2 linked regions of the Martelella endophytica genome follow. The protein of the gene in region 1 interacts with the protein of each later gene in a pairwise test. Links are inferred from orthologs where the notes say so. Each region holds a gene or a part of one and is shown on either strand. Other genes may lie near its edges.

The links.
Region 2: the proteins of rho (region 1) and nusG interact in binary tests that used the Escherichia coli proteins (3 or more experiments, as listed by UniProt). The link is inferred for Martelella endophytica from one-to-one orthologs.

What each region holds. Positions count from the first base shown.
Region 1 is NZ_CP010803.1:1,066,902-1,081,443, forward strand. The notes cover bases 9,491-12,457. They hold rho (transcription termination factor Rho), read right to left. Parts: upstream 11,624-12,457; coding sequence 10,358-11,623; downstream 9,491-10,357. Other genes in these bases: mnmE (tRNA uridine-5-carboxymethylaminomethyl(34) synthesis GTPase MnmE), read right to left, coding at 9,491-10,246; hemJ (protoporphyrinogen oxidase HemJ), read right to left, coding at 11,824-12,360; hemE (uroporphyrinogen decarboxylase), read right to left, coding at 12,394-12,457. Outside these bases: TM49_RS04875 (YggS family pyridoxal phosphate-dependent enzyme), read right to left, coding at 1-50; leuS (leucine--tRNA ligase), read left to right, coding at 228-2,864; LPS assembly lipoprotein LptE, read left to right, coding at 2,857-3,423; holA (DNA polymerase III subunit delta), read left to right, coding at 3,464-4,510; TM49_RS04895 (ParB/RepB/Spo0J family partition protein), read right to left, coding at 4,619-5,497; TM49_RS04900 (ParA family protein), read right to left, coding at 5,517-6,308; 16S rRNA (guanine(527)-N(7))-methyltransferase RsmG, read right to left, coding at 6,321-6,944; tRNA uridine-5-carboxymethylaminomethyl(34) synthesis enzyme MnmG, read right to left, coding at 6,960-8,822; more of mnmE, read right to left, coding at 8,927-9,490; more of hemE, read right to left, coding at 12,458-13,416; TM49_RS04935 (pyruvate, water dikinase regulatory protein), read left to right, coding at 13,827-14,542. UniProt on the Escherichia coli protein: Facilitates transcription termination by a mechanism that involves Rho binding to the nascent RNA, activation of Rho's RNA-dependent ATPase activity, and release of the mRNA from the DNA template.
Region 2 is NZ_CP010803.1:4,310,337-4,324,821, reverse strand. Bases 10,930-13,839 are described here. They hold nusG (transcription termination/antitermination protein NusG), read left to right. Parts: upstream 10,930-12,074; coding sequence 12,075-12,605; downstream 12,606-13,839. Other genes in these bases: rplA (50S ribosomal protein L1), read left to right, coding at 13,184-13,839; rplK (50S ribosomal protein L11), read left to right, coding at 12,750-13,178; secE (preprotein translocase subunit SecE), read left to right, coding at 11,852-12,052; TM49_RS20060 (GcvT family protein), read left to right, coding at 10,930-11,458. In the rest of the region: TM49_RS20105 (class I SAM-dependent DNA methyltransferase), read right to left, coding at 1-506; molybdenum cofactor guanylyltransferase MobA, read right to left, coding at 585-1,205; TM49_RS20095 (DMT family transporter), read right to left, coding at 1,202-2,155; GTP 3',8-cyclase MoaA, read right to left, coding at 2,231-3,223; TM49_RS20085 (gamma-butyrobetaine hydroxylase family protein), read left to right, coding at 3,382-3,753; TM49_RS20080 (pyridoxamine 5'-phosphate oxidase family protein), read left to right, coding at 3,769-4,380; TM49_RS20075 (AI-2E family transporter), read right to left, coding at 4,381-5,448; TM49_RS20070 (DUF924 family protein), read left to right, coding at 5,564-6,145; TM49_RS20065 (mechanosensitive ion channel domain-containing protein), read left to right, coding at 6,420-8,816; more of TM49_RS20060, read left to right, coding at 8,945-10,929; more of rplA, read left to right, coding at 13,840-13,879; rplJ (50S ribosomal protein L10), read left to right, coding at 14,242-14,485. UniProt on the Escherichia coli protein: Part of the processive rRNA transcription and antitermination complex (rrnTAC). The complex forms an RNA-chaperone ring around the RNA exit tunnel of RNA polymerase (RNAP).

The sequences.
Region 1 (14,542 bases):
GCCGCCCGTAACTTGCCCAGAACCTCTTGCAGATTTTCGCTGACACCCATGCACTCGCACCTTCCTCTTTGTTTGCGGCGCCACCATATGGCAAAGGCGCGGCGCACCGCAACGCCGCAAAGCCTTTGCAGCGCCCTTTATCGACCCCGATTTACTTGACGCTGAAGCGCTTTCATGGTGAAGCTCACCGCCAAAATCGATAAAGAAAATGACCGAGTAAAACCGATATGGCCTCCGAACGATACAACCCGCGTAAAGTCGAACCCGAGTGGCAGAAAAAGTGGAACGATGACAACGTCTTCGTGACCGACAATGCCGACCCGCGCGAGACCTACTACGTGCTTGAAATGTTTCCCTATCCTTCGGGGCGCATTCATATCGGCCATGTCCGCAACTATGCCATGGGCGATGTCGTGGCGCGCTACAAGCGGGCGCGCGGCTTCAACGTGCTGCACCCGATGGGCTGGGACGCCTTCGGCATGCCGGCTGAAAACGCGGCGATGCAGAACAAGGTTCATCCCAAGGACTGGACCTACGAAAACATCGCGACGATGCGCAACCAGCTGAAATCCATGGGCCTGTCGCTCGACTGGACCCGCGAATTCGCGACCTGCGATGTCGAATACTACCAGCGCCAGCAGCACCTGTTCCTCGACATGCTGGAAAAGAACCTGGTCTACCGCAAGCAGTCGAAGGTCAACTGGGACCCGGTCGACATGACCGTGCTCGCCAATGAGCAGGTGATCGAAGGCCGCGGCTGGCGTTCCGGCGCTCTGGTTGAACAGCGCGAACTGGTGCAGTGGTTCTTCAAGATCACCGATTTTGCCCAGGACCTGCTGGACGCACTCGACACGCTCGACCACTGGCCGGAAAAGGTCCGGCTGATGCAGAAGAACTGGATCGGCCGCTCCGAAGGCCTGTTGATCCGCTGGGACATCGCCGATGGCGCCGGCAAGGCGGGCGACCAGGAAGAGCTGCAGGTCTATACCACCCGCCCGGACACGATCTTCGGCGCCTCGTTCATGGCGATCTCCGCCGACCATCCGCTGGCGCGCGAAGCCGCCAAGCACGACGACAAGGTTGCCGCCTTCTGCGCGGAAACCCGGCATACCGGCACCTCGCTGGCAGCACTTGAAACAGCGGAAAAGAAGGGCATTGACACCGGCATCCGCGTGCGCCATCCCTTCGACGAGAGCTGGGAGCTGCCGGTCTACGTCGCCAATTTCGTGCTGATGGACTATGGCACGGGCGCGATCTTCGGTTGCCCGGCCGGCGACCAGCGCGACCTCGACTTCGCCCGCAAATACGGCCTGCCCGTCACACCCATTGTGATGCCGAAGGGCGGCGATGCGGCGACCTTCGAAATCGGCGACGAGGCCTATACCGATGACGGCGTGATGATCAATTCGCGCTTCCTCGACGGCATGGGAACGGACGAAGCCTTTGAAACCATTGCCGGCAAGCTGGAAGCCGAGATCGTGCGCGGTGCACCGCGCGGCGAACGCAAGGTCAATTTCCGCCTGCGCGACTGGGGCATTTCCCGCCAGCGCTACTGGGGCTGCCCGATCCCCGTGATCCACTGCGACGACTGCGGCGTGGTGCCCGTGCCGAAGGCCGACCTGCCGGTGAAGCTGCCGGACGACATCGACTTCGAAAAGCCCGGCAACCCGCTCGACCGCCACCCGACCTGGCGCAACGTCGCCTGCCCGCATTGCGGCAAGCCGGCCCGGCGCGAGACCGACACGATGGACACCTTCGTCGACTCGAGCTGGTATTACACCCGCTTCACCGCACCGCACGAGGATGCACCGACCGATCCGGCGATCGCCGACCGCTGGCTGCCCGTCGATCAGTATATCGGCGGCATCGAGCACGCGATCCTGCATCTGCTCTATTCGCGCTTCTTCACCCGGGCGATGAAGGCGACCGGACATGTCAGCCATGACGAGCCGTTCAAGGGCCTGTTTACACAGGGCATGGTGGTGCACGAAACCTATCGCGCCGGCGGCAGCGGTCCGAATGGCCGTTGGGTCTCGCCGACCGAGATCCGCATCGAGGAAAATGACGGGACCCGCAAGGCCTTCCTCATCGACACCGACGAGGAAATCACGATCGGCTCCATCGAAAAGATGTCGAAGTCGAAGAAGAACGTCATCGATCCCGACGATATTCTTTCGACCTATGGTGCTGATACCGCACGCTTTTTCGTTCTCTCCGACAGTCCACCGGATCGCGATGTCGTCTGGACGGAGGCCGGCGTACAAGGCACGTTCCGTTTCGTGCAGCGCATCTGGCGGCTGATTTCCGAGGCCGCCCCTGCGCTCGCCGCTGCCGAGGCAAAGCCCGGAACCGGGGGTAAGGCGCTCGAAATCTCGCGCGCCGCCCACAAGACGCTGAAAGCCGTTGCCGGCGACATCGAGGCACTGGCCTTCAACAAGGCGATCGCGCGCATCTACGAACTCGTCAATGTGCTGGCCGCGCCGCTGACCGAAGCGGCCAAGGGCAAGGCGGATGCCGAGACACTGGGCGCCCTCAAGGAAGCCAGCCTGTTCCTGACCCATTGTTTTGCACCGATGATGCCGCATCTTGCCGAAGAGTGCTGGCAGGTGCTGGGCGGGACGGGTATGCTCGCCATGGCCGCCTGGCCGGCTTACGATGCCGCGCTGACCGCCGATAACGAGATTACCCTGCCGGTGCAGGTGAACGGCAAGAAGCGCGCCGAGCTGACGGTGGCGCGCGATGCCGATCCCGAAAGCATCAAGGCCGCGGTGATGGAACTGGAAGCGGTGGTCCGGGCGCTGGATGGCAAGGCCCCGAAGAAGATCATCGTCGTGCCGCAAAGGATCGTGAACATTGTTGTCTGATCGCCTTTTCCGCGCCGCTCTGCCGGCCGCCGCCCTTGCGGCGGTCCTGGCGCTCTCCTCCTGCCAGGTGCGCCCGCTCTATGGCGGTGTCCAGGGTGCGGCACTGAACGCCAAGATGCACGAGCTCGCCTTCAACACGCCGTCGACGCCCGTGGCGCAGGCCGTGCTGAACGAGCTGATCTTCCTGACCGGCGGCGGCAAGGGCGAAAGCCTCGATCCGAAATATGATGTGAGTGTCACCGCCTATGCCGTGACGACCGATGTTCTGGTGAATGATTCGTCCGACACCGCGGATGCCGGCCGTACGATCGTGACCGCCGACTTCTCCGTGCGTCGCCGCTCCGACAGCAAGCTGCTGGCCTCCGGTCAGCGTCGCGCCACCGCGCTCGTCGATTTCCCCTCGCAGGAGTTCGCCAAGCAGCGGGCAATCCGCGACGCCGAGCGGCGCGCCGCCCGCGAGGTGGCGGAAATCATCAACGCCGATATCGCCATCGCCCTCAACACCGAGCCGCCGGAGGAGCTTCCGCCGGCGCCCGGAACCGATAAGCCGTTGAAATAGCGTCGGTTTCACCGGCGCCCTCCACCAGGGCCGGATCGCGATGACCGAGATAAAGTCCTACCAGTTCGATGCCTTCCTGCGCCAGGATGCCGGCAAATACCGCGCATTCCTGGTCTATGGACCCGATCGCGGCCTGGTCAGCGAGCGCGCCTCGCTGATAGCCAAGGGCACAAGGGTGGCGCTCGACGACCCGTTTTCGGTAATGAAGCTCGATATCGGCGATGTCGATGGCGACGCCGGGCGGATCATGGACGAAATGAACGCCATCGGCCTCTTCGGCGGCGAGCGACTCGTCTGGGTACGCGCGGGCGGCAACGACAAGGTGCTCGCCGACGTGCTGAAAATGCTCGCCGAAACACCCCCGCAAAGCGCCTTTCTCATTATCGAGGCCAGCGAGCTGCGCAAGGGCACCGCCATGCGCAAGGCTGCGGAGGGCGCCCGGAGCATCGCCGCGATCCCCTGTTATGCCGATGACACACGCGCGCTCAACGGTCTCGTCGATGAGGCCCTGGGCAGTGCAAACCTGCGGATCACGCCCCCGGCTCGCCAACTCCTTCTCTCCCTCATCGGCGGCGACCGGCTGGCAACCCGCAACGAGATCGAAAAGCTCGTCCTGTTTGCCCGCGGCCTTGATGTCATCGATGAGGAACATGTTGCCACCGTGATCGGCGACGCTAGCGCCATTTCGGCCGATGATGCGGTGGATGCGGTGCTGGCCGGCGATATTGCCGCACTTCGCCATGCCATGGCCAAGATCGCGCAGTCGAAAACACCGATTTTCCTGATCCTCAACGGCTGCCTGCGGCAGTTTCACATGCTCGACCTGATGCGTGCCGATATCGAAGGCAAGCGTCAGAGCGTGAGCCAGGTGATGCAGAGCCATGGCCGCGGCATTTTCTTCAAGCGCAAACCATTGTTCGAAAAGGCACTTTCGGCCTGGAACGGGGACGCGACCGCGCGTGCGCTGCGAATGCTTTCCGATGCCGTGTTGAAGACCCGGCAATATCCTGCACTCGAGGAAAGTATCGCCATGCAGACGCTTCTGGCGCTGGCGCTGCGCTCCAACAGGGGTGTGATGCGCGGATAGTTCTCGGCAGGGCAGATGCTCAACCGTCGTCTCTATCGGCTATAACCTCTCGCAAGCGCCTGATAAACGAACCAAAAATTGTACCATATCAATTTTCGGTTACATCCTTCAGGGCGTGCGGTCGAGCCTGCGGCAAAGGTCATCGAGCTGGTCGAGCGTGGAATAGGCGATCTTCAGCTGACCGCCTCCGGTCTTGTGATCGATGGTCACCGAAAGACCAAGACGATCGGAGAGCGAGCGTTCCAGTGCCAGCGTATCGGCATCCTTTTCCTTCGCCGGCCGCGATGGCCTGACGCCTTCAATGGCGCGCTGGGCGAGCTTTTCAGCATCGCGAACCGACATGCCCCGCTCGACGACGGTACGTGCCAGCGCCTCCGGATCGGGCGTCGATATCAGCGCGCGCGCATGGCCGGCCGACAGGTCTCCCTGTGCCAGCATGTCGCGCACGCCTTCGGGCAGCTTCAAAAGACGCAGGCTGTTCGCAACGTGGCTTCGGCTCTTGCCGATGATCTCGCCAAGATCGTTCTGCGTATAGCCATGCTCCGCCATCAGCAGTTCGTAGCCATTGGCTTCTTCCAACGGATTGAGATCGGCGCGCTGGACATTCTCGACGATCGCGATTTCCAGCGCAGTGCGGTCGTCGACGTCGCGGATCAGTACCGGCACTTCCGAAAGCCCGGCAAGCTGCGCAGCGCGCCAGCGGCGCTCGCCCGCGATGATCTCGAAGCGCTGATCGCCGATCGTGCGCACCACCACCGGCTGGACAATGCCATGCTGGCGGATGGACGCAGCGAGATCGCGCAGATCCTCTTCCTCGAAATGGCGGCGCGGATTGCGGGGATTGCGGCTGATGAATTCGATCGGCACGCGCCGATCGGCAGCCATGACGGGGCTTGCTACGGCTTCCTCAGGAGTGGCCTTGTCAATATCACCGATCAGGGCCGCGAGGCCGCGGCCGAGGCGCCGTTTGGATGTGTCTTCACTCATGTCATGCACCACCTTGGAATCACGCTGCCGCTAAGGCCCGCTCGCGCTGGATGATCTCGGAGGCGAGCTGGATATAGGCCTGGCTGCCCTGGCACTTGAGATCATACAGAATGACCGGCTTGCCGAAGGACGGTGCCTCCGAAACCCGAACATTGCGCGGGATCAGCGTCTTGTAGACCTTGTCGCCCATATATTCGCGCACATCCGAAACCACCTGCTGGGCAAGATTGTTGCGGGAATCATACATGGTCAGCACCACACCCTGGATTTCGAGGCGCGGATTGATGGTGCTGCGAACCTCCTTGACCGTGTCGAGAAGCTGGCCGAGCCCCTCAAGCGCAAAAAACTCGCACTGCAGCGGCACCAGGATCGCCTGGGCGGCGCCCATCGCATTCATCGTCAACAGGTTGAAGGATGGCGGGCAGTCGCAGAAGACGTACCGGTATTCGCCGACTTCCGGCTGCTGCAAGGCATCGCGCAGCTTGAAGACGCGGCGGGGATCGGAGGCGATTTCAAGCTCGAAGCCGAGAAGATCGAGCGTCGACGGAACGATATCGAGATTGGGCACGGCCGTATGGACCGCGGCCTCCTGCACCGTCTTTTCCCCGACAAGAACATCATAGGCGGAATGCACGCGCTGATCGCGCTCTATACCGAGGCCGGTCGATGCATTGCCCTGCGGGTCGAGGTCGATGATCAGCACCTTTTCGCCGATCGCCGCCAATGCTGTCGCGAGATTGATGGCCGTTGTGGTCTTTCCGACGCCGCCCTTCTGGTTGGCGACCGTGATGATACGCGTTTTGTTAACCATGATACGATCCGGTTACGGTGCTTTTCGACGCGCGAGGCCGGATATTTCGAGGATCACGGAGCCGGGCTCGACCTTGCTGTCATGTTTTACCAGATCGAACGACCAAAGGTCACGCGCTTTGTCGATCTCCTGCTGATAATCCCGACCCTTGTGGAAAAAGGCGGTGAAATCAGCGCGTTTTGCAAACCACGGTTCAGCGTAGGTGAACAGCAGATCGAGCGCTGCGAGCGCCCTTGCCGACATCACCTCAGCGTCCGCAATAGCGTCCAGCGCCGATTCGGCGCGCAGGGCATGGACGCTGGCGCGCGCGCCCGTCTCGCGGATGGCGGTGCGCAGAAACGATGCCTTCTTGTTGTTGCTCTCGACCAGATGCACCCAGCCTTCGCCGATCTCCGCCAGGAAGATTGCGGTGACGATGCCGGGAAAACCGCCGCCACTGCCCAGATCGACCCAGGTTTTCGATCCCGGGGCGCACTGGAAAATCTGGGCGCTGTCGGCGATATGCCGATCCCACATCTGCTGGCGGGTCGAGGGCGCGACGAGATTGATCGATCTAGCCCACTTCTCGAAATGGCTGACGAAGGTCTCGAGGCGATCCTGTGTTTCACGTGAAACAGTCTGACCGTTGATCTTCATGGAAGCACTCCGATATCAGGCTGCGCGCAGCCGCACGAGCAGCAGAGACAGCGCCGCAGGCGTCATGCCATCGACGCGAGCCGCATGGGCGATCGTCGCCGGCCGCGCCGCAGCAAGCTTGCCCTTCAGCTCATTGGAAAGACCGGGCAAGCCGCTGTAGTCGAAATCACCGGGGATCGCCCTCCCCTCGTCGCGCTGCACCTGGGCAATATCTATCGCCTGCCGATCCATATAGACCGCATAGGCGGCCTCGATCTCGACCGCCGCGCGCACCCTGGTATCGATGGCAGCAAGCTCCGGCCAGACAGCCGAAAGCAACGACAAGTCCATTTCCGGATAGGCGAGAAGATCATAGGCAGAGCGCCGCTGGCCATCCTGATTGAGCTTCAGCCCATAGGCCCTCGCCTCGTTCGGCGTCAGGGACCGGGACCGCAACATTGCCCGCGTCTCATCAAGCGTGTTGGCGAATGCGGTAAATTTCCGCCGTCGCTCTTCCGAAGCCACACCCAGTTCCAGGGAAAGCGGTGTCAGCCGTTCATCCGCATTGTCGGCACGCAGCGTCAACCGGTATTCGGCGCGCGACGTGAACATGCGGTAGGGCTCGGCGACGCCACGCGTGGTAAGGTCGTCGATCATCACACCGATATAGGAGGTGGTGCGCGAGAACACGGTCGGAGCCGAACCGCCGGCCAAGCGTGCCGCATTAAGCCCGGCAACCAATCCCTGCGCGCCCGCCTCCTCATAACCGGTCGTGCCATTGATCTGGCCGGCCAGGAACAGGCCACCCAGCTTCTTCAGCTCGAGCGAAGCGGAAAGCTCACGCGGATCAACGTGGTCATATTCAATCGCATAGCCAGGCTGCAGGATCGTGACCCTTTCCAGACCTGGGATGGCGTGGATGAAGGCGTCCTGAACCTCTTCCGGAAGCGACGTGGAAATGCCATTCGGATAGACGGTATGGTCGTCCAAACCCTCCGGCTCGAGGAAGATCTGATGACCATCGCGATCGCCAAAGCGCATGATCTTGTCTTCAACCGAGGGACAGTAGCGCGGCCCCACGCCCTCGATCTGGCCGGAATACATCGCGGAAAGACCGATGTTGCGGCGAATGATCTCATGGACCTCCGGCGTCGTACGGGTGATGCCGCAGTCAATCTGAGGGTTGCGGATCGTTTCGGTCAGAAAGGAAAATGGAACAGGCTCATCATCGGCCTTCTGCCGATCGAGCGCGGCCCAGTCGATGGTGCGACCATCGAGCCGCGCCGGCGTGCCGGTCTTCAACCGGCCGAGCTTGAGGCCGAGCTTGCCGAGGGTGGCCGAAAGCCCGGTGGAAGGCGCCTCCCCGACCCGACCCGCCGGGATCTTGCGATTGCCGATATGGATCAGCCCGCGCAGGAACGTCCCCGTGGTCAGCACCGCCGCACCGCAGGCAAACCGCCGCCCATCGCCGGTGATGACGGCCGTCACCCGGTGCAGACCGACCTCGCCCTCTTCCGTCTCAAGGTCGAAGACATCGCCTTCGATGATATCGAGATTGTCGAATTCCGACAGCGCCGCCTGCATCGCCTCGCGATAAAGCCGCCGGTCGGCCTGGCTGCGCGGACCGCGAACGGCTGGCCCCTTGCGCCGGTTGAGCAGGCGATACTGGATGGCGGCCGCATCGGCGACCCGGCCCATCAACCCGTCCATTGCGTCGATCTCGCGCACAAGATGGCCCTTGCCAAGCCCGCCAATCGCGGGATTGCACGACATCACGCCGATGGTCTCGCGCTTGTGGGTGATGAGCGCCGTGCGGGCGCCGGCCCGGGCCGCAATCGCGGCAGCCTCCGACCCAGCATGGCCGCCGCCGATAACGATGACATCATAGGAAAGAGACATAAAGTGCTCCGGCTCTGGGCTCGACGACGTCTCGGAGCCCGGGTCTGGGTTTTGCCGTCTGATCGGCGGCGAGTCAAGAATGTTTCACGTGAAACACGGCCAGCCTACTTGCCAACACAGAAGGAGGAGAAGATCACGTCGAGCAGGTCTTCCACATCGACACGCCCGGTGATCCGGCCGAGCGATTGCGCTGCCGCGCGCAGGGCTTCCGAAGGGAATTCCGGGGAGAGTGTCCGTGCAGCAAGTGCCGCCTCCAGATGCGTCAGCGCCTCACGCAGGTAACCCCGCTGCCGCTCGCGAACGGGCAGGCTCAGCGACAGGCCGCCAAGCCTGACGGCTAGCCGATCGCCGATCGCAGCGATCAAACGGTCGAGCCCCTCCCCCGTCTTCGCCGATAGCACAAGATCATAGCCGCCGGTCTCTCCCGAAACCATGTCGACCTTTGTGCCGATACGGAGACAGTCACGATCGGTCAGTTCCGACGCTTCAGACATTTGTTCGGAGAGATCGTTCAGCAGAAGCACCAGCTCCGCCTTCTCGGCCAGCGCGCGCGCGCGACGGACGCCCTCGGCTTCAACAACATCTTCCGTCTCGCGCAGGCCGGCCGTATCGTAAAGCCGAACGGCATAACCACCGATATCGAGCTGTACCTCGAGAATGTCGCGTGTCGTGCCGGCGACATCGGTGACAATGGCAATGTCGCGCCGCGCCAAAGCATTGAGAAGGCTTGATTTTCCGGCGTTTGGCGGACCGGCGATAACCACCTGGTAACCATCCCGGATGATTTCTGCGGCCTGCCCGCCTTCCAGATGCGAGCGAATGGCTTCCGTGGTCGCGGCAACGCCATCCCAGATGGTGGCCGAGACGGAGCCCGGAATGTCCTCCTCATCGGAGAAATCGAGCTCGGCCTCGATCATCGCCCGAGCATGGGTGAGTTCCCGCGCCCAGCCTTCGTAGAGTCCCGAAAGCGCACCGCCCGCCTGTTCCATGGCCAGTCGCCGCTGCATCTCGGTTTCGGCGACGATCATGTCGGAAAGGCCCTCTGCCTCGACCAGATCGAGCTTGCCGTTCTCGAACGCCCGCCGGGTGAATTCGCCAGCTTCCGCATGGCGCATGCCGGGCATGGCTGAAAGCCGATCGAGCATGGCCCGCACCACGGCGCGGCCACCATGCAGATGAAACTCGACACAGTCCTCGCCGGTGAAGGAGGCCGGGGCCCGAAAGGCGAGAACCAGACCGGTATCGATCGCACCACCCTCGGCATCCGCAAGCCGCATCAGTCGCGCCCGGCGCGGCTGCGGAACCGCGCCGGCAATGGCCTGGCATGCCGCAAACGCTTCCGGTCCCGAAATCCGCACGACGGCAACGCCTGCGGGCAAGGCGCCGCTGGAAAGGGCGTAGATCGTGTCGAGATCAGAAGACATTTCGATAACCTGAGCTATTTCAATGTTTTGGATGGCAGGTTCCAGAAACGGAAAATCTCCCCACAGGGGGGAGATTGACCTTGGACTTCAGTGTTTTCAACCCGAACAGCGTCAGGTGTTCATCGAGTCGAAGAACTCCGCATTGTTCTTCGTCTGCTTCAGCTTGTCGATCAGGAACTCGATACCATCGGTCGTGCCCATCGGGGCGAGGATACGGCGAAGGACGAAAATCTTCTGCAGGTCCTGACGCGGAACCAGAAGGTCTTCCTTACGCGTACCGGACTTGAGGATATCCATGGCCGGGAAGATGCGCTTGTCGGCGACCTTGCGGTCGAGCACGATTTCCGAGTTGCCGGTACCCTTGAACTCTTCGAAGATGACTTCGTCCATGCGGCTGCCGGTATCGATCAGCGCGGTCGCGATGATGGTCAGCGAACCGCCTTCCTCGATGTTGCGGGCCGCACCGAAGAAGCGCTTCGGCCGCTGCAGGGCGTTGGCGTCGACACCACCGGTCAGCACCTTGCCGGAAGACGGCACGACGGTGTTGTAGGCACGGCCGAGACGGGTGATCGAGTCAAGGAGGATGACGACATCGCGGCCATGTTCGACAAGGCGCTTCGCCTTCTCGATGACCATTTCGGCAACCTGGACGTGGCGGGCAGCCGGCTCGTCAAAGGTGGAGGAAACGACCTCGCCCTTCACCGAACGCTGCATGTCGGTCACTTCCTCGGGGCGCTCGTCGATGAGCAGCACGATCAGGAAGCATTCCGGATGGTTGGCGGTGATCGAATGGGCGATGTTCTGCAGGAGAACCGTCTTACCCGTGCGCGGCGGCGCGACGATCAGGCCACGCTGGCCCTTGCCGAGCGGCGCCACCAGATCGATGACGCGCGGCGACAGATCCTTCGACGTCGGATTGTCGAGCTCCATGTTGAAGCGCTCGTCCGGATAAAGCGGCGTCAGATTGTCGAAGTGGACCTTGTGGCGGATCTTTTCCGGATCGTCGGAATTGATCGTGTTGACCTTCAGCAGCGCGAAATAGCGCTCGCCCTCCTTCGGCCCGCGGATCGGTCCTTCGACCGTATCACCGGTCTTGAGCGCGAAACGGCGGATCTGCGAAGGGGAAATATAGATATCGTCCGGACCCGGAAGATAGTTGGCGTTGGCCGAGCGCAGGAAGCCGAAGCCATCCTGCAGCACTTCCACGACGCCCTCGCCGATGATCTCGACTTCCTGTGTGGCGAGCACTTTCAGGATGGCAAACATCAGTTCCTGCTTGCGCATCGTGCTCGCGCCTTCAACCTCGAGAGATTCGGCAAAGGCAAGGAGATCGGTCGGCGTTTTGCTCTTCAGTTCCTGGAGCTTCATTTGCGACATGAAGAAAACCGTAAATGTGTGGTGATGATAGAAAGGCTGGTTGCGCTGGTAGAGCGAGGCCAAGTCGGATTGGCGCAGGGGAGTACTTTCGCACAGCCTTTTTGGATGAGTTGGCCGGAAGATACTGATTTGCCGTCGCGGTTACAAGAGCAAATCGCAACTTTTACCGCAGAAAAACGGTCAAACCCTTCATCATTCGATTAAAACGGCTTCAGGATGACCATGATCACGGCGATCACCATCAGCACCGTCGGCACCTCGTTGAAGATGCGCCAATGCCGCGGCGTGGTGTTGCGCTTGTCGGCCGCGAAGTCCTTCATCGCCTTGCTGAAATAGCCGTGGACACCCGACATCAGGAACACGGCAAGAATCTTCACGTGAAGCCAGCCGCCGCCGAAACGGAAGCCGTCCCAGGCAAGGTAGAGGCCGAAAATCCAGGTGAGGATCATCGCCGGGTTCATGATGATCTTCATCAGCCGGTATTCCATCACCTTGAAGGTCTCCGATTTTTCGGAACCCGGTTCTGAATCGGCGTGATAGACGAAAAGCCGCGGCATGTAGAACATGCCGGCCATCCAGGCGATCACGGCAATCACATGGAAGGCCTTGGCCCAATTGTAGAAACCATTACGGTCGAAGACGAACAAGCCAAGACAGATGAACAGAAAGACGAGCAGAACCGTCAGCGCGCGGCTGGCCGATTTCTTGCCGGCTGCCTTGCCTGTTTCATTACCCATGGTTTCCTCCAATTATTATTTTAAAACAATGATTTATAATCCGCGCACCTGGTTCACCAGCGCCGCGACGGTTTCCGGATCGGCCTCCGGCGTAATGCCATGGCCGAGATTGAAGATGAACGGACCGCCGGAAAGCGCCTCCAGAATCTGATCGATCTTGATGCGCATGGCATCGCCGCCGGCGATCACGGCCAGCGGATCGAGATTGCCCTGCACGGCGCCTTCCTTCTGCAGCTCACGCGCAAAGGAAAGCGGCACACTCCAGTCGAGGCCGATGGCGTTGGCGTCGGTCGCCTGCCTGTAGGTGGCAAGATTGGCACCGGCGCCCTTGGCGAAGGCGATTATCTTCGCATCCGGCCGTGCGGCGCGCACCTTGTCGACAATGCGCCTCACCGGTCCAGCGGCGAAATCGGCGAAATCGCCCTCACCCAGCACGCCGGCCCAGCTGTCGAAGATCTGCACCGCATCGGCGCCGGCCTCCAGCTGGCGGATCAGATAGTCGGCCGAAAGGTCGGCGAGGATATCGAGGAGCTTCAGGAAGTCGGCCCGATGCCGATAGGCAAACAATCGCGCGGGGGCCTGATCGGGCGTGCCGCGGCCGGCAATCATGTAGGTCGCGACCGTCCAGGGTGCCCCGCAGAAGCCAAGCAGCGTGGTTTCCGCCGGAAGCTCGCGTTTCAGCCGTCGCACCGTCTCGATCACCGGGTCGAGCCTTGCTGCCTCATAGGCCTTCAGCAGGCCGTCAACGGCATCCTCGCCGATCGGCTCCATGCGTGGGCCTTCACCCTTTTCAAAGCGAACACCGCGCTTCAGCGCATCGGGGATGACCAGTATGTCCGAAAACAGGATGGCTGCATCAAAGCCATAACGGCGGATCGGCTGGAGTGTGACCTCGGTGGCAAAGTCCGGATTGTAGCAAAGGTCGAGAAACCCGCCGGCCTTTTCGCGTACCGCCCGATACTCGGGCAGGTATCGCCCTGCCTGGCGCATCAGCCAAAGCGGTGGCGGGGTGATGGTTTCACCGTCAAGCACGCGCATCAGTGCTCGTTTCGCCATATCCCCAGCCCTTTCCAATAATGAATCTTTCTTATTCTGGATTCCTTTTATTTCTTAGAGTCTGTGACGATCAAGGATTAAAGGTTTTGCCGCGACGATGAGTCTTTTCCACCGTTTGCGCAAACCGGCCGGCAACGGAAATCCGCCGAACTGGAGAATTCCGGGGACGATTGCGGATTCAAATTTGGATTCAAGGCGCTGAATGGATTGCGCATCTGCAGCGAGCCTGTGCATAACCACTGGAAAGTTCTGTGCGGGGATGGCTTTCTCCCCGTTTTCAACAAGCAGGCCGGATCGTCTTGCCGAAAACAGGACATGTGGAAAAACCGGAAGGCTTCCCACAGGCAAATTCGGGCGCCGTTCCGGCATCCCGGGTTGTCCAGTGTTATGAACAGGAGGCGAAGGACATCGTGGAAAACCGCAAAAACTTCTTCCACCTCCATCTGGTCTCTGATTCGACCGGGGAAACTTTGATCTCGGCCGGCCGCGCGGTTTCGGCGCAATTCGGCGGTTACGAGCCGATCGAGCACGTCTATCCGCTGATCCGCAGCCGCAAGCAGTTGCTGCCGGTGCTGCGCGCGATCGACGAAGCGCCGGGCATCGTGCTCTACACCCTGGTAAACGAGGAGCTTTCGGCCCTGATCGACGAGATGTGCCGCGACATGGCGGTGCCCTGCGTCAACCTCCTGGAGCCTGTCGGCAAGGTGTTTCAGAGCTATCTCGGCACGGCCTCGCGCAGGCGCAGCGGCGCCCAGCACAGCCTGGACGAGGACTATTTCGCCCGCATCGAGGCGCTGAACTTCGCCATGGACCATGATGACGGCCAGATGCCGGAGAGCTATGACGAAGCCGATGTCGTCATCCTCGGCATCTCCCGCACGTCGAAGACACCGACATGCGTCTATCTTGCCAATCGCGGCATCAAGGCCGCCAATATTCCGATCGTGCCGGGGGCTGACTTGCCGCCGAGCCTCTACAAGGCGAAGAAACCGCTGATCGTCTGCCTGATCGCCTCGACCGGACGGATTTCGCAGGTGCGCGAGTTCCGCGAATTCGGCAGCGGCGGCGATCACGGCAAGAACGAATATACCGATCGGGCGGTGATCGCCGAGGAACTGAAATATGC
Region 2 (14,485 bases), 3.2 Mb from region 1 along the record:
GCCTCCTCCTCGTTTTCCTGCAGGAAGTCGACGACCTCGGCCACGAACAGGGTGTCGTAGACCTCCTTGTCATAGGCGATGCTGACCATGTTCTCCGAAAGGTCGAGTCCGGTGATGTCATCGGCCATGTCGCGCAGCGCCGTGCCGGCAAGGCCGGTGCCGCAGCCGAGATCGAGCATGCGCTTGAAACCGCCGAGTTCCAGCGACTGGAAACGCTGGCGTACGATCATCGGCACGCAATAGCCGAGCTGTTCGACAAGGATGTCCTCGAAATCGTCGGCATGCTGGTCGAACAGGGTCTCGACATAGGCATCGGGCGCCTTCAACGGGGCCTCGCCGTGGCCGATGGCGGCAAGGCGGACGGCCGCGCCGCCATGATCGTCCGGGTCGAGCGCCAGCACGGCGCGATAGGCTTCGGCGGCGGCTGCGAAATCCCCGGCCTTTTCCAGCGCCAGGGCCTGATTGTAGGCCTTCGCCAGTTTCTTTTCGTTGATCTTGCCTGCCATGGGTCTCGTCTCGGCCATTGAGGATTGAGCGCACGCTCTACGCTGCTGCTCGCCCCGGCGCAACCGCAAAAGGGTGTTTCAAGAAAGGTGCGGCGCGAGCTCGCGGGCGCGATCGAGATCTGCCGGCGTGTTGATGTTGAAGAACGGGTCGACTGCCCCGAGCGGTGTGCTGACCATCGGGAACTCGACCGTGATATGGGGATAGCGTTCGATGACATCCGTCATCCGGCGGCTGCCGCCCTCCCGAAGATGGTCCGCGAGTGACTCGGCAAGGTCGATCGGCCAGATGCCGAAGGCGGGATGTCTGTGACCTTCGCAGGCGGCAATTGCGATATTGCCGCCATCGATGAAGCCGGCGCTCAGCCGGTGCGAAATATCCCTCGGGAAGAAGGGACTGTCGACCGCGATGGACAGCATATGGGTGGCCGGTTCGCCGCGAAAGCGGCAGAGTGCTGCCGCAATGCCGGCAAGCGGTCCGTCGAAATCCGTGCCTTCATCGGTGACCAGGCCGATGCCATCCGGAGGGTTGATGTCTGCCGTGTGGCGGCTGATGACCATCGGGCCCACATGCGGCGAAAGCCGAGCGATGGCGTGGTCCAGAAGCGTCCGGCCGGCGATGCGCAGCCTTGCCTTGTCGGTGCCCATCCGCCGCGACTGTCCGCCTGCGAGAATGACAGCGGGAAGGCCGCAGTCGCTCATGGTCCTTTCCCGTCTTCATCCGGTGGCACCACGACGGTGCCGCGCGCCGCCGGCACCAGCGTTTCCGGCGCGAGGTTACCCTGCGCGACGCGCTTGCGTTCGCGATAGAAGGAATAGAGGCCGGCAACGACGACGATCGCGCCACCGACGAGGACATTCGGGCCGGGATAGGCTGAAAACAGCAGCATGCCGAGAAGCGTCGCCCAGATCAGGCCCGCATAGCGGAACGGCGCAATATAGGAGATATCGCCGAGCCGCACGGCGAATACCAGGAACTGGTAGCCCGACAGCAGAAACAGTGCCGCAAGCAGGAGCTTCGCGGTGATCGGCAGCGACATCATGCTCCAGTCCTGCTCGATCGATCCGAGAATGGCCCCGCCGATCGTGAGCGTCAGAGCGGTCCCGAGCGTGATGATGATGGCGGGGATGTCGGTACGGATCGTCTTGGTGAGGAGGTCGCGCCCGGATGCCGCCAGCATTGCCACCACAGCGAAGACCGCACCTTGCTCGAAACCGTCCGGGCCCGGCTTGATGATGATCATCACGCCGATGAAGCCGACGATGATCGCGCTCCAGCGGCGCCAGCCGACGGGCTCGCCCATGAACAGCGCCGCCCCGAGCGTGACGGCGAGCGGAAGACACTGGATGATCGCGGCCGCATTGGCGAGCGGCATCTGCTTCAGCGCCTCGAGGAAAGCGATCGCCGCCACCAGTTCGCAGCAGCTGCGCAGCCCGACCCTGATATCGAACATCGCCCCGAGCCGGGAAAGGACGCGGCTGCGCCAGGCGATGCCGACCGCAAAGATGGAGAGGATCAGTCCACGCACGAACATGATCTGGCCGATGCCGATTTCGGTTGTCAGAAGCTTGACGGTGGCATCATTGATCGAGAACGCGGCCATGGCCGCGATCATGAACAGCGCGCCGGTTACATTGGGCGATAGTCGCATCATTCGTCTCTGTTACAAGAAGTAAGTACATATAGACGAATGGGCAGACTTGGAAGTGATCTCGATCAGATGAGGCTACCCGCCGGTAACACTCATGTGCCGCGAGACCGCGATGCGGGAGTGGGTCTCATCGAGTTCGAAATTATGTTCCTTGGGTTTGCGCGCGATCGCGGCGTCGATAGCGGCCTTGAGAACGCCGTCGTCATCGGGGTTTTCGCGCAGCACCTTGCGGAAATCGGCATTGTCGTCCTGGCCGAGACACATGTAGAGCATGCCGGTGCAGGTGAGCCGCACCCGGTTGCAGCTTGCACAGAAATTGTGGGAGAGCGGGGTGATGAAGCCGATCCGGCCGCCGGTTTCGGTGACGCGCGCATAGCGGGCCGGGCCGCCGGTATCGAGCGGGATGTCTTCAAGCGTGAATTCGCGGCCGAGATCGCCGCGCAGCTTCGATAGCGGCAGGTAATGGGAGGAGCGATCCTGGTCGACTTCGCCGAGCGGCATGGCCTCGATCAGCGTCAGGTCCATACCCCGGCCATGGGCGAAACGAATCAGATCGGGGATTTCGTGGTCGTTGACGCCGGAAAGAGCGACCGCGTTGAGCTTTACCTTGAGCCCGGCCGCCTGTGCGGCGTCCAGCCCCTCCATCACCTTGCCGAAATCGCCCCAGCGGGTGATCGCGTGGAACTTGTCGGGATCGAGCGTGTCGAGCGAGACGTTGATCCGGCGCATTCCGGCGTCGTGGAGGGCGGTTGCGTAGCGGTGGAGCTGCGAACCGTTGGTGGTCATCGTCAGTTCGTCGAGCGCGCCGTCGGAAACGCGGCGGCCAAGCGCTTCGATGAGGTGCATGACATTCTTGCGCACCAGCGGCTCACCGCCGGTCAGCCGGAGCTTGCGCACGCCCTTGTCGATGAAGGCATTGCAGAGACGTTCGAGTTCTTCCAGGGAGAGCAGGTCTCGCTTGGGCAGAAAGGTCATGTTTTCCGCCATGCAGTAGGTGCAGCGGAAATCACAGCGATCGGTCACCGAGACGCGCAGATAGCTGATTGTCCTGCCGAAGGGATCGATCATCGGCTGGTCTGCGGTTTCCACTTTTCTTTCGGCGAGTTGAATGTTCAAGCCACATCTCCTGACTGACCCTGAACATGTGTCGAGGCTTGGCAAGCGTCAAGGGAAGTGTAAAACACTTGGCCGTGATATGACTGCATCGCGCACCATCGGGAGGTCCCATGACCGCAATACCGACCGAAATCCGGGTTTCCAAAGATCGCCGTACGCTGACGGTCACTTTCGAAGACGGCGCGCGCCATGCGCTTCCCGCCGAGATGCTGCGCGTGCTTTCGCCGTCAGCGGAAGTGCAGGGGCATGGGCCGGACCAGAAGGTGACGGTGCCGGGCAAGCGCAATGTCGAGATCATGACGGTAAGACCCGCCGGCAATTATGCCGTTCGCATCGGCTTCGACGACATGCACGACAGCGGCATCTACACCTGGGTCTATCTGCGCGAACTCGGCGAGGATGGCGATGTGCTGTTTGCCGGTTACGAGCGTGAATTGAGCGAGAAGGGCATGACCCGTGACAAGGCGGAACGGCCGCGCTGAACAGATGAGGGCGATATGAAGACTGTCGAGACCGTTGCGGAGCTGAAAGCACTTTACGGTGAACCGGGTGAGGCCTCGCTCGCCAAGGTGACGCCGGCCCTGACGCCGGCCTACCGGCGCTGGATCGAGGCATCGCCGTTCCTGGCGCTTGCCACCGTCGGGCCGGAAGGGCTCGACTGCTCGCCGCGCGGCGATGATGGGGCGGTGGTGCGCATTGCCGACGAGAAGACGGTGCTGTTGCCGGACTGGCGCGGCAACAATCGCGTCGACTCGCTCGCCAATATCGTGCGCGATCCGCGGGTGGCCCTGATGTTCATGGTGCCGGGTTCGAACAATGCGTTGAGGATCAATGGCCGGGCTGTGCTCGCCATCGAGCCGGCCTTGCTCGAAAGCTTCGAGATGGACGGCAGGCATCCCCGCAGCGTCATCGTCGTCACGATCAACGAAGTCTATTTCCAGTGCGCCCGGGCGATCATCCGTGCGCGGCTCTGGGACCCGGAACGCGTCGTCGATCCGAAGGCGCTGCCGACAGCGGGCGAGATGACGAAGCAGGCAAGCGCTGCGGCGTTCGACGCCGAGGCCTATGACCGCGAGTGGCCGGAGCGCGCGGCAAAGAGCATGTGGTGATCAGGCCTCTGCGGCGACACGCTCGTGCCGTCGCGGTCGCCCGCCGAGGATTTCCGCAACCCAGTTCAGCGACGGGATGTGCTCGCAGACGGTGAGCAGGGCGATGGTGATCGGTACGCCCAGAAACGTGCCGAACAGGCCCCACATGAAGGTCCAGAAGAAGATTGAGAACACGACGATGAAGGGCGAGATCGACAGCGTCGAGCCCGAAACCATCGGCTCGACATAGTTGCCGATGATGAACTGGATGAGATTGAGGCAGATGAACAGGGCGAGGGCCGTCTCCCAGTTTTCGAACTGGATCACTCCGTAGAGCGAGGGGAAGACGGTGGCGATCACCGAGCCGATGAACGGAATGTAGTTCAGCGCAAAGGCGATGACGCCCCATTCGACCGGAAAGTCGAGGCCGGTTACGGTGGCGGAGCCCCAGAACAGCAGGCCGGTCATGGCGCTCATCGCGGTGCGCACCAGCATGTAGCGGCCGAACTTCTTGGCGGTGTCGTCGGCGATGCGGATCAGCGTTGCGGCAAAATCTGGCTGCTGCAGGGCGCCGAGCTTGCCGCGCAGCTTGTCGACTTCGGTGAGCCCGAGAACGACATAGGCGAGTACCACCAGCCAGAAGCTGAGCGTCGTGCTGGCCTGTCCGGTCACCTGCTGGATGGTGCGCACGAGCAGGCTGACGTTGAAGACGTCGTTGAGCGAGCTTGCGACCGAAATCCCGTTGTCACCCAGCCATTTGACGGCATCCTGATAGGCGATCTGAAGCTGCCATGCCGCATTGATGAAAGAGGTCGCCATGCGGCTGAAGCCCCAGACGACCAGCATGGTGAAGACGATGAAGACAACGATGGTGGCGATGACGGTTACCGCGAGCGCCAGAAGCGGCGGCATGAATTTCTGCAGCGCGTTCTTGATCGGCCAGGTGACGGCGATGATGAACAGCGCCAGCGCCACGGGCTTCAGGAACCCGCCAGCCCAGCGGACCGCCAGCAGCAGCAGAATGACGAAAATCAGCGATGTGACGACGGTGACGGCGCGTCGCGAACCCACCGGTCCCATTTCAGGCATGCATGTCTCTTGGGTAATGTCTGCTTGAGCGGATGTTGATGAAAATGTATCGTTCCGGCCGACCATGCGCAAGTGAAGTCTTGGCCTTGCAGGGCCAGGAGGGGAAGGAGAGGCGATGAGCGAATTCACCGAAACTGTCAGCAGCCCGGAGGCGGTGCTGGCATTCTGGTTCGAGGAATTGACGCCGAAGGACTGGTTCGATCCCGAGGATCGGGACGGCCTCGACCGCACGATCCTGTTCCGCTTCTTCTCGACTCACAGGGCGCTCGCACGGTCGATCGGCGGCGCTTGGCGTGCGACTCCGGAGGGCCAGCTTGCCGCCGTCCTCGTGCTCGACCAGTTTCCGCGCAACATCTACCGCGGTACGCCGATGGCCTTTGCCACGGATGTTCTGGCGCTTCGGGAAGCCAAGCTCGCGATTGCGAGCAGCGCGCACGAGAAGCTGCCCGCGGAGCGCCGCGCCTTCTTCTTCATGCCGTTCGAACATTCGGAGGATCTCGCCGATCAGGACCGTTCCGTCGCGTTGTTCGAGAAACTGGGCAATCCCGAATATCTGAAGTTCGCCGAAAGCCACCGCGATGTGATCGCCCGCTTCGGCCGCTTCCCTCATCGCAATGCGACTCTGAAGCGCCGCTCGACCCGCGCCGAGCTCGGCTATCTTGCAAGTGAGGAGAATACCGGCTGGGGACAGAAATAGCATCGTTGCGAAATCGGAAGGTCGCCGGCGCGTCCGTCTGAAAAAGTTCACAAATATCCTGCAGTCGTCGCGACATGAATGCTAGCCTGATGTTCAGCCCGGGCCAGAGGAAAGGGATCACGGTTTGAGATACGCCACGTCTGGTTTGCTACCGGCCCTTGTCGCCCGTCTGTTGCTCGTTGCCCTTGTCTGTGCCTTCGCCGGAAGTGCCCTTGCCCAGACGAAACCGGCCAGGAATGCCGCGCCGGCGTCTGCGTCGGCCGCCGACCCCTTAGTGCAGGATGCCAATCAGCGCCTCGACAGTGTGGAAAAGACACTGTCCGATATCGCCAAGCAGGTGGCCAAGGGCGACCTGGACGACGCGACGCTTGCCGCGCTGCAGACGCAGGTGGATGAGATCGAGAGCGAGCTCGGCAAGGGGCAGGACCTGATCGAGACACAGCTTTCGAATGTGCGCGACAGCCTTACCGAGCTTGGCACGGCGCCCGGTCCCGGCGAGCCACCCGAGCCGGCGGTGACCACGGATGAGCGCAATCAGCTTCTCGCACAGCGTTCCGAGATCAACGCCGTCTCCGACAAGTCGACGAAGCTGACCACCTCGGCCAACGCGCTCTCGAACGAGATCAGCACCAAGCGGCGCGAATATTTCAAGCAGACGCTGTTCAAGCACACGGCGCTGATCGAACTGTTTTCGACCGACTTTCGGCCGCTGATGAAGGATGAGGTCGACAATTTCGCGGCGACCTACGGTGCCTGGCTGACCTATGTCTGGGAAAAGAAGCGCGTCGAATTCGCTCTGTCGATCGTTATTTCCGCCTTCGCCGCCTTCTTCCTCTATCGGCTTTCCGGCAAGTTCGTCGAGCGCACCAAGATCGACTTTCAGGAGGAGGAGCCGGACTATGTCGCGAGGCTGCTGGTAGCGTTCTGGACGACCATGGTGCCGATCATCGTGCTGGTCGTGTTCCTGATCGCCTCCTTCATCCTGCTTGAGAGCATGAACGTGCTGCTGCCAGATGCCCGGCGGTTCGTCGGCGTGGCGTTTGCGGTGTTCGCGATCATCACCTTCGCCTATCTGCTGTCGCGCAACACGCTCGCGCCGGGCCGGCCGCAATGGCGGCTCCTGCCGATCAGCGACAGCGCCGCGCGCAAGCTGACCCTGGCGCTGACGACCATGGTCGCCGTCAACTGGCTCGACCGGCTGTTCGCTGTCCTGAACGATACGCTGAACGCCGACGTTCATCTCGAGGTGATGCGCAATCTGATAACGGCGGTACTCATCGGCAGCATCCTGATCGCGATCTCCTTTATCAAGCTGAGGGCAGGAGAGGGGACGGTGGCACCTGGGCGCGGCCTTCTGAACTTCCTGCGCCCCTCCTTCATCAGGCTCGTCGTGCGCCTCGGCGGCGGCTTCGTGGTTTTGAGCGCGCTGACGGGATATGTCTCGCTGGCGCGGTTTGCCGCCATGCAGGTGGTGCTGACCGGCGCCGTGCTGATCACGACCTATATCGGTATCCTCGTCGGCCAGGCGGTGGCGCAGCCGGGCGGCATGATGCGCACCAGCTTCGGGCGGCGCTTCGTCGAGCGGTTCTCGCTGAGTGCGGTGCGCGCCGACCAGTTGTCGCTTGTCGCCGGGCTTGTCACTTATGTCGTGGCGCTGGTGATCGGCATCACGCTCCTGCTGCTCTCCTGGGGCGTCCGGTTCTCGCAGATCAGGCTCTGGGCCGAGAACCATCTGACCGCGATCAAGCTCGGCTCGATCTCGATCTCGCTCGGCGGCATCTTCATCGGCATTCTGCTCTTCATCGGCGCCTTTCTGGCGACGCGCTGGTTCGAGAAGTGGTTCGACAGCAACGTGCTGTTGCGTTCGCGCGCCGATGCCGGCGTGCGCAATTCGGTGAAGACGGGAATCAACTATCTCGGCATCGTGCTGGCCGGCCTGCTGGCGATCTCGGCGGCAGGCGTCAATCTCTCGAGCCTTGCCCTCGTGGCTTCGGCCCTTTCGATCGGCATCGGCTTCGGTCTCCAGACCATCGTCTCGAATTTCGTCTCGGGCCTGATCCTGCTCGTCGAGCGGCCGTTCAAGGTCGGAGACTGGATCGTCTCCGGTTCCGCCGAGGGCTTCGTGAAGCGCATCTCGGTGCGCGCCACCGAGATCGAGACCTTTCAGCGCCAGTCGATCATCGTACCGAACTCGGAGCTGATCAACGCCTCGGTCGGCAACTGGATGCACCACAACCAGATGGGCCGCTCGGAAGTGGCCGTCGGTGTGTCCTACGACGCGGATCCGCGCAAGGTGATGGAAATCCTGATGGAGATCGGCACCTCGCATCCGCTGGTGCTGCAAAACCCTGAGCCGATGGTGATCTTCGTGGGCTTCGGCGAATCGTCACTCGATTTCGAGGTGCGGGTCTATCTCGCCGATATCTTCAACGGCATCACGGTGCGCAACGATATCCGCGTTGCGATCTATGAGCGCTTCAAGGCGGAAGGCATTTCCATTCCCTTCCCGCAGCGCGACCTTCACATCGTTTCCGGCGGCGGGCAGACCGATGCGCTGGCACAGGAAATCGAGAAGCGTGTGCAAAGGGCGAAGGAAAGCGGCATCGAGACTGATGCCAAGCCGGCTTACGATCATCCCGATGCCGGCAATGACGATGACGGCGCTCGCTGAGCCGCCGCCAAATCGAACCGCGTCGCGCCCGCAGCCATGCATGTCGCAAACGGGCTTTCGGGGGCAGGGGCCGGCATTGCATAGTCTTGAGAATGCCTGCGGGCGCGAAATTCTCAGAGGCGGAACGGATGACGACGAAGACAAGGGCTTTGGTGATCGGCGGCGGCGTGGTTGGCGTGTCGACGCTCTACCATCTGGCGAAGAAGGGCTGGTCGGACGCCGTCCTGATCGAGCGCAAGGAACTGACCTCCGGCTCGACCTGGCACGCCGCCGGTCTGCTGCCGCTCTTCAACATGAGCTATTCCGTCGGCCAGCTGCACAAATATTCGGTCAATCTCTATTCGTCGCTGGAAGAGGAGACCGGGCTCAATGTCGGCTTCTCGAAGGTCTCGAACATCCGTCTGGCGATGACCAGGGACCGGATGGACGAGTATCTCTATTATTCCGGCATCGCCGAGACCATCGGGGTCGACGTAAAGTTCCTGTCGCCCGAAGAGGTGAAGGAGGTCTGGCCGCTCTGCGAGACCGATGGCCTGCTCGGCGCGATCCAGCATCCCGATGACGGCTATATCCAGCCGGCAGACCTGACGCAGGCGCTGGCGAAGGGCGCGCGCGACCGCGGCGCACGGATCATGCGCAACACCACGGTGAACGCGATCCACCAGAACCCGGACGGCACCTGGCATGTTGAGACCGACAAGGAGGCCTTCACCGCCGACCACGTCATCTCCTGCACCGGCAATTTCGCGCGCAAGACAGGCGAAATGGTCGGGATCAACGTCCCGGTCATCCCGGTCGAGCACCAGTACATCGTCACCGAGCCGCATCCGGCCATTCTGGAGCGCAAGAAGCAGGGCCTGCCGGAGATGGGCGTGCTGCGCGAATCCGACAGCGCCTGGTACATGCGCGAGGAGGCGGGCGGGCTGATCCTCGGGCCTTATGAAGCCGGCGCGCCGGTCTGCTATGTCGACGGACCATCCGACGACAGCGAATACGAGCTGTTCCAGGAGGAGCTCGACCGGCTGATGCCGCATATCGAGACGGCCTTCGCCCGCGTTCCGGCCTTTGCAGAGGTTGGCATCAAGAAGGTCTATAACGGTGCGATCGCCTATACGCCGGACGGCAATCCGATCGTCGGCCCGGCGCCGGGGCTGAAGAATTTCTGGCTGAACGAGGGACACTCCTTCGGCATCACGGCCGCCGGCGGCGCCGGCTGGCAGCTTGCCGAGTGGATCGTCGGCGGCGAGCCGACCGTCGATCTCGCCGGCGTCGATCCGCGCCGTTTCGGACCCTATGCGACGGAAGGCTATCTCATCGCCAAGAACGAGGAGGCCTATGCCAACGTCTTCACCATGCACTATCCCGACGAGGAGCGCTCCGCCGCTCGGCCGCTGAAGACCGCGCCGGTCTATTCGCGGCTGAAGGCGGCGGGCGGCGTGTTCGGCTCGGTCTATGGCTGGGAGCGCGCCAACTGGTATGCGCCGGCGGGCTATGCGCTCGATGAAAGCGAGCTCGGCGTCGGCGCCGATGTGATCACCAGCCACAATCACGCGCCGGCGCTGGACGATGGTCGGATCGTCGAGAAATGGTCGTTCCGCCGCTCGAACTATTTCGAGCATGTCGGCAACGAGGTGAAGCATGTGCACGAGCATGTCGGCGTGCTCGACATGACGCCGTTTGCCAAGATGGAAGTCTCCGGTCCCGGCGCCCGCGCCTTTCTCGATTCGATCTTTGCCAATGCGGTGCCGAAGAAGCGTGGCCGCATCGCGCTTTGTCATCTGCTGGGGCAGGCCGGCGGGGTGAGGGCGGAATTCACGCTCTATGAATGGGCACCGGGCCGCTTCTATCTGGTCTCCGGCGCGGGGCTGGAAAACCATGACCACGACCTGTTGGCAAAGCTTGCGCCGAGCGACGGTTCGGTGACGCTTCGGCCGCTGACCATGGAAATGGGTGTTCTGGTCGTCGCCGGACCGAAATCGCGCGATCTGTTGAAGAAGCTCACGCGGAGCTCGCTGGAGAATGCCGATTTCCCCTGGCTCACCGGTCAGCCGATCGCGATCGGTGCGGCGAGTTGCCACGCACTGCGCGTCAATTTCGTCGGCGAGCTCGGCTGGGAGCTGCATCACCCGATCGCGATGCAGACCTATATCTTCGACAAGCTGATGGAAGCCGGCGCGGAATTCGGCATCAAGCCTTTCGGTATCCGGGCGATGAACGCGATGGCATTGGAAAAATCCTACCGCGCGATGCAGCGGGAGATGTCGATCGAATACACGGCCTACGAATCAGGCCTCGACCGCTTCATTCGTCCAACGAAGGACTTCATCGGCAAGGAGGCGTTGCTGTCGAAGAAGGAAGAAGGGCTTTCCGCCGTCTTTTCCACGCTGATCGTCGACGGCATCACCGATTGCGATGCCCGCGGCTCCGAAGCGATCTATGACGCCGACGGCAATCTCGCCGGCCGGGCGACCCAGGGCGGCTTCGGCTGGCGCATCGGTCATTCTATTGCGCTTGCCATGCTGAAGCCGGACTATGCGACCCCCGGCACCAAGCTGAAGATCAAGATCCTCGGCGCGCTCTACGATGCGACCGTGGTGGAGGAGAGCCCGTTCGATCCGGACAATGCGGCACTGGGGGCGTAGGGGCTGGAGGAGGGGCAAGCAGTCACTGCGGGGACAGGTGGCCTGCTTTTCCTGAACGCTTCCCCGGTAATCATCAAAAACACTCTTGCCAAGCGCGCCCCATCCCCGTAAATGGGGCGCCAGATCAGGTCGGGCGGCGCGGAAACGCATGCAGCCGGATCCGGTGAAGGGGTATAGCTCAGTTGGTAGAGCGGCGGTCTCCAAAACCGCAGGTCGGGGGTTCGAGCCCCTCTGCCCCTGCCATTCGCGCTTCGGCGTGGAATGTCGAAATTTCGGATCAGTTTCGTTTTTCTCTTGAATTGGGGAAAAACGATGATATGTAATGCAAAACAGACTCGCGGTGCGTGGAGCTGGAAACTTCCGCTTTACGTGCCGTAAAGGCGTGGGCAGTTTATGGCATCGAAAACCAATCCATTCACGTTTCTGCAGCAAGTGCGCGCTGAGACGGCCAAAGTCGTTTGGCCTTCACGGCGCGAAACTGTGATTTCCACCCTCATGGTGATGGTGATGGTTGTCGTGGCAGCGTTCTTCTTTTTCGCTGCCGATCAGCTTTTGAGCTTGGCGATGAATTTCATCCTCAATCTCGGCGCCTGATCGGGAAAAGGGGAGAAGCAAGATGGCGATGCGCTGGTATATTGTACATGCCTATTCCAACTTCGAGAAGAAGGTGGCCGAGGCAATCGAGGAGAAGGCCAAGCAGAAGGGCCTCGATCATTTCTTTGATCGTATCCTCGTTCCGACCGAAAAGGTCGTTGAGGTCCGTCGCGGCCGCAAGGTCGATTCGGAACGCAAGTTCTTTCCGGGTTACGTGCTGGTGCGCGCCGACCTGAATGACGAGGTGTTCCACCTGATCAAGAATACGCCGCGGGTCACGGGCTTTCTCGGCAGTGACCAGAAGCCGGTTCCGATTCCGGACTCCGAGGCCGAGCATATCCTTGGCCAGGTGCAGGAAGGCGTCGAGCGCCCGAAGGCGACGGTATCCTTCGAGATCGGCGAGAATGTCCGCGTTTCCGACGGTCCGTTCGCATCGTTCAACGGTGTTGTACAGGATGTCGATGAAGAGCGCGCCCGCCTGAAGGTCGAGGTTTCGATCTTCGGTCGTGCCACGCCGGTTGAGCTCGAATACGCTCAGGTCGAGAAAGTTTAAAAGGTTTGCCCTTTGGGGCATTTTCGCGTGGAAGAACGGACGCTTAGCCGGTGTCCATTGATGTTCGCACCACGCAACCGCAGCCGCCGGCAGATGCCGGCATGAAGGGCCGGCAAGCCGGTCTGAATAAGGAAAGGCAGAGTAATGGCTAAGAAAGTTGCAGGCCAGCTCAAGTTGCAGGTCCCGGCAGGTTCGGCTAATCCGTCCCCGCCGATCGGTCCCGCGCTTGGTCAGCGTGGCATTAACATCATGGAATTCTGCAAGGCGTTCAATGCCGCCTCGCAGGAAATGGAAAAGGGCATGCCGATCCCGGTCATCATTACCTATTTCCAGGACAAGTCCTTCACCTTCGTCATGAAGCAGCCGCCGGTCTCCTACTTCCTCAAGAAGGAAGCGAAGATCAAGTCTGGCTCCAAGACGCCGGGCAAGGCCGCAGCCGGTTCCATCTCCGCCGAGCAGGTCCGCAAGATCGCCGAAGCGAAGATGAGCGACCTCAATGCCGCCGATATCGAAGGCGCAATGCGCATGGTCGAGGGCTCCGCCCGCGCCATGGGCCTGGAAGTGACGGGTTGATTGCCATGACCAAGATTGCAAAGCGTATCCAGAAGAACCGCGAAGGCATCGACGCCAACAAGCTGTACTCGCTTTCCGAAGCCGTGCAGCTCGTCAAGGAGCGCGCCACCGCCAAGTTCGACGAGACCATCGAAGTTGCGATGAACCTCGGTGTCGACCCGCGTCATGCAGACCAGATGGTCCGCGGCGTGGTCAACCTGCCGAACGGCACGGGCCGTACCGTGCGCGTTGCCGTTTTCGCCCGCGGCGCCAAGGCTGATGAAGCCAAGGAAGCCGGCGCGGACATCGTCGGTGCGGAAGACCTGGTCGAAACCGTTCAGGGCGGCACGATCGATTTCGATCGCTGCATCGCCACGCCGGACATGATGCCGCTCGTCGGTCGTCTCGGCAAGGTGCTCGGCCCGCGCGGCATGATGCCGAACCCGAAGGTCGGAACGGTCACGATGGACGTCAAGGCGGCTGTTGAAGCTTCCAAGGGCGGCGCTGTCGAGTTCCGCGTCGAGAAGGCCGGTATCGTTCACGCTGGCGTTGGCAAGGCCTCGTTCGACGTCAATGCGCTGGAAGAAAACATCCGCGCCTTTGCCGACGCTGTCGTCAAGGCAAAGCCGGCAGGCGCCAAGGGCAACTACGTCAAGCGCGTTGCGCTGTCCTCGACGATGGGCCCGGGCGTCAAGATCGACTTCTCGTCGGTCGGCGCGTAAGCCACGAATTCTCCGGAAGCTTCTGCTTCCGGTAACAAGTTTCCGGGCTCCAGGGCCCGGAAAAATCCGGAATGAAAATTCCGGTTTCCTGTCCGAGATTGCAGGTGGGCAACCTTAATTCATTGCCTGCATGAGACGGGTGAGACCCAATTTTTACCGTACGGTGCGGCGGCTCTGGCCCCAAGCCCTTTGGCGGAAAAGTTTGGTTCGAACCTGGTTGTGCCTAGGCGCTTGAGAAATCGCGCGCCAAAGGGGGCAGGATCCTCGAGCGTCGCTTGGGATCTTGGATAAAAACAAGAAGCCCCATGCGGCAAAGGCAAACCGGCAGGTCCGATAATGGTCCTGTCAACTGGAGATAGGCAGTGGAAAGAGCGGAAAAACGCGAATTCGTCACGGAACTGAACGAAGTCTTCAAGGCTTCCGGTTCGGTTGTCGTGGCCCACTATGCCGGTGTCACCGTTGCGCAGATGAACGACTTCCGTTCGAAGATGCGCGCTGCGGGCGGCACTGTCAAAGTCGCGAAGAACCGCCTGGCCAGGATTGCCCTTCAGGGTACGGAGTCCGAGGGAATGGCTGACCTGTTCACAGGTCAGACGCTCATCGCTT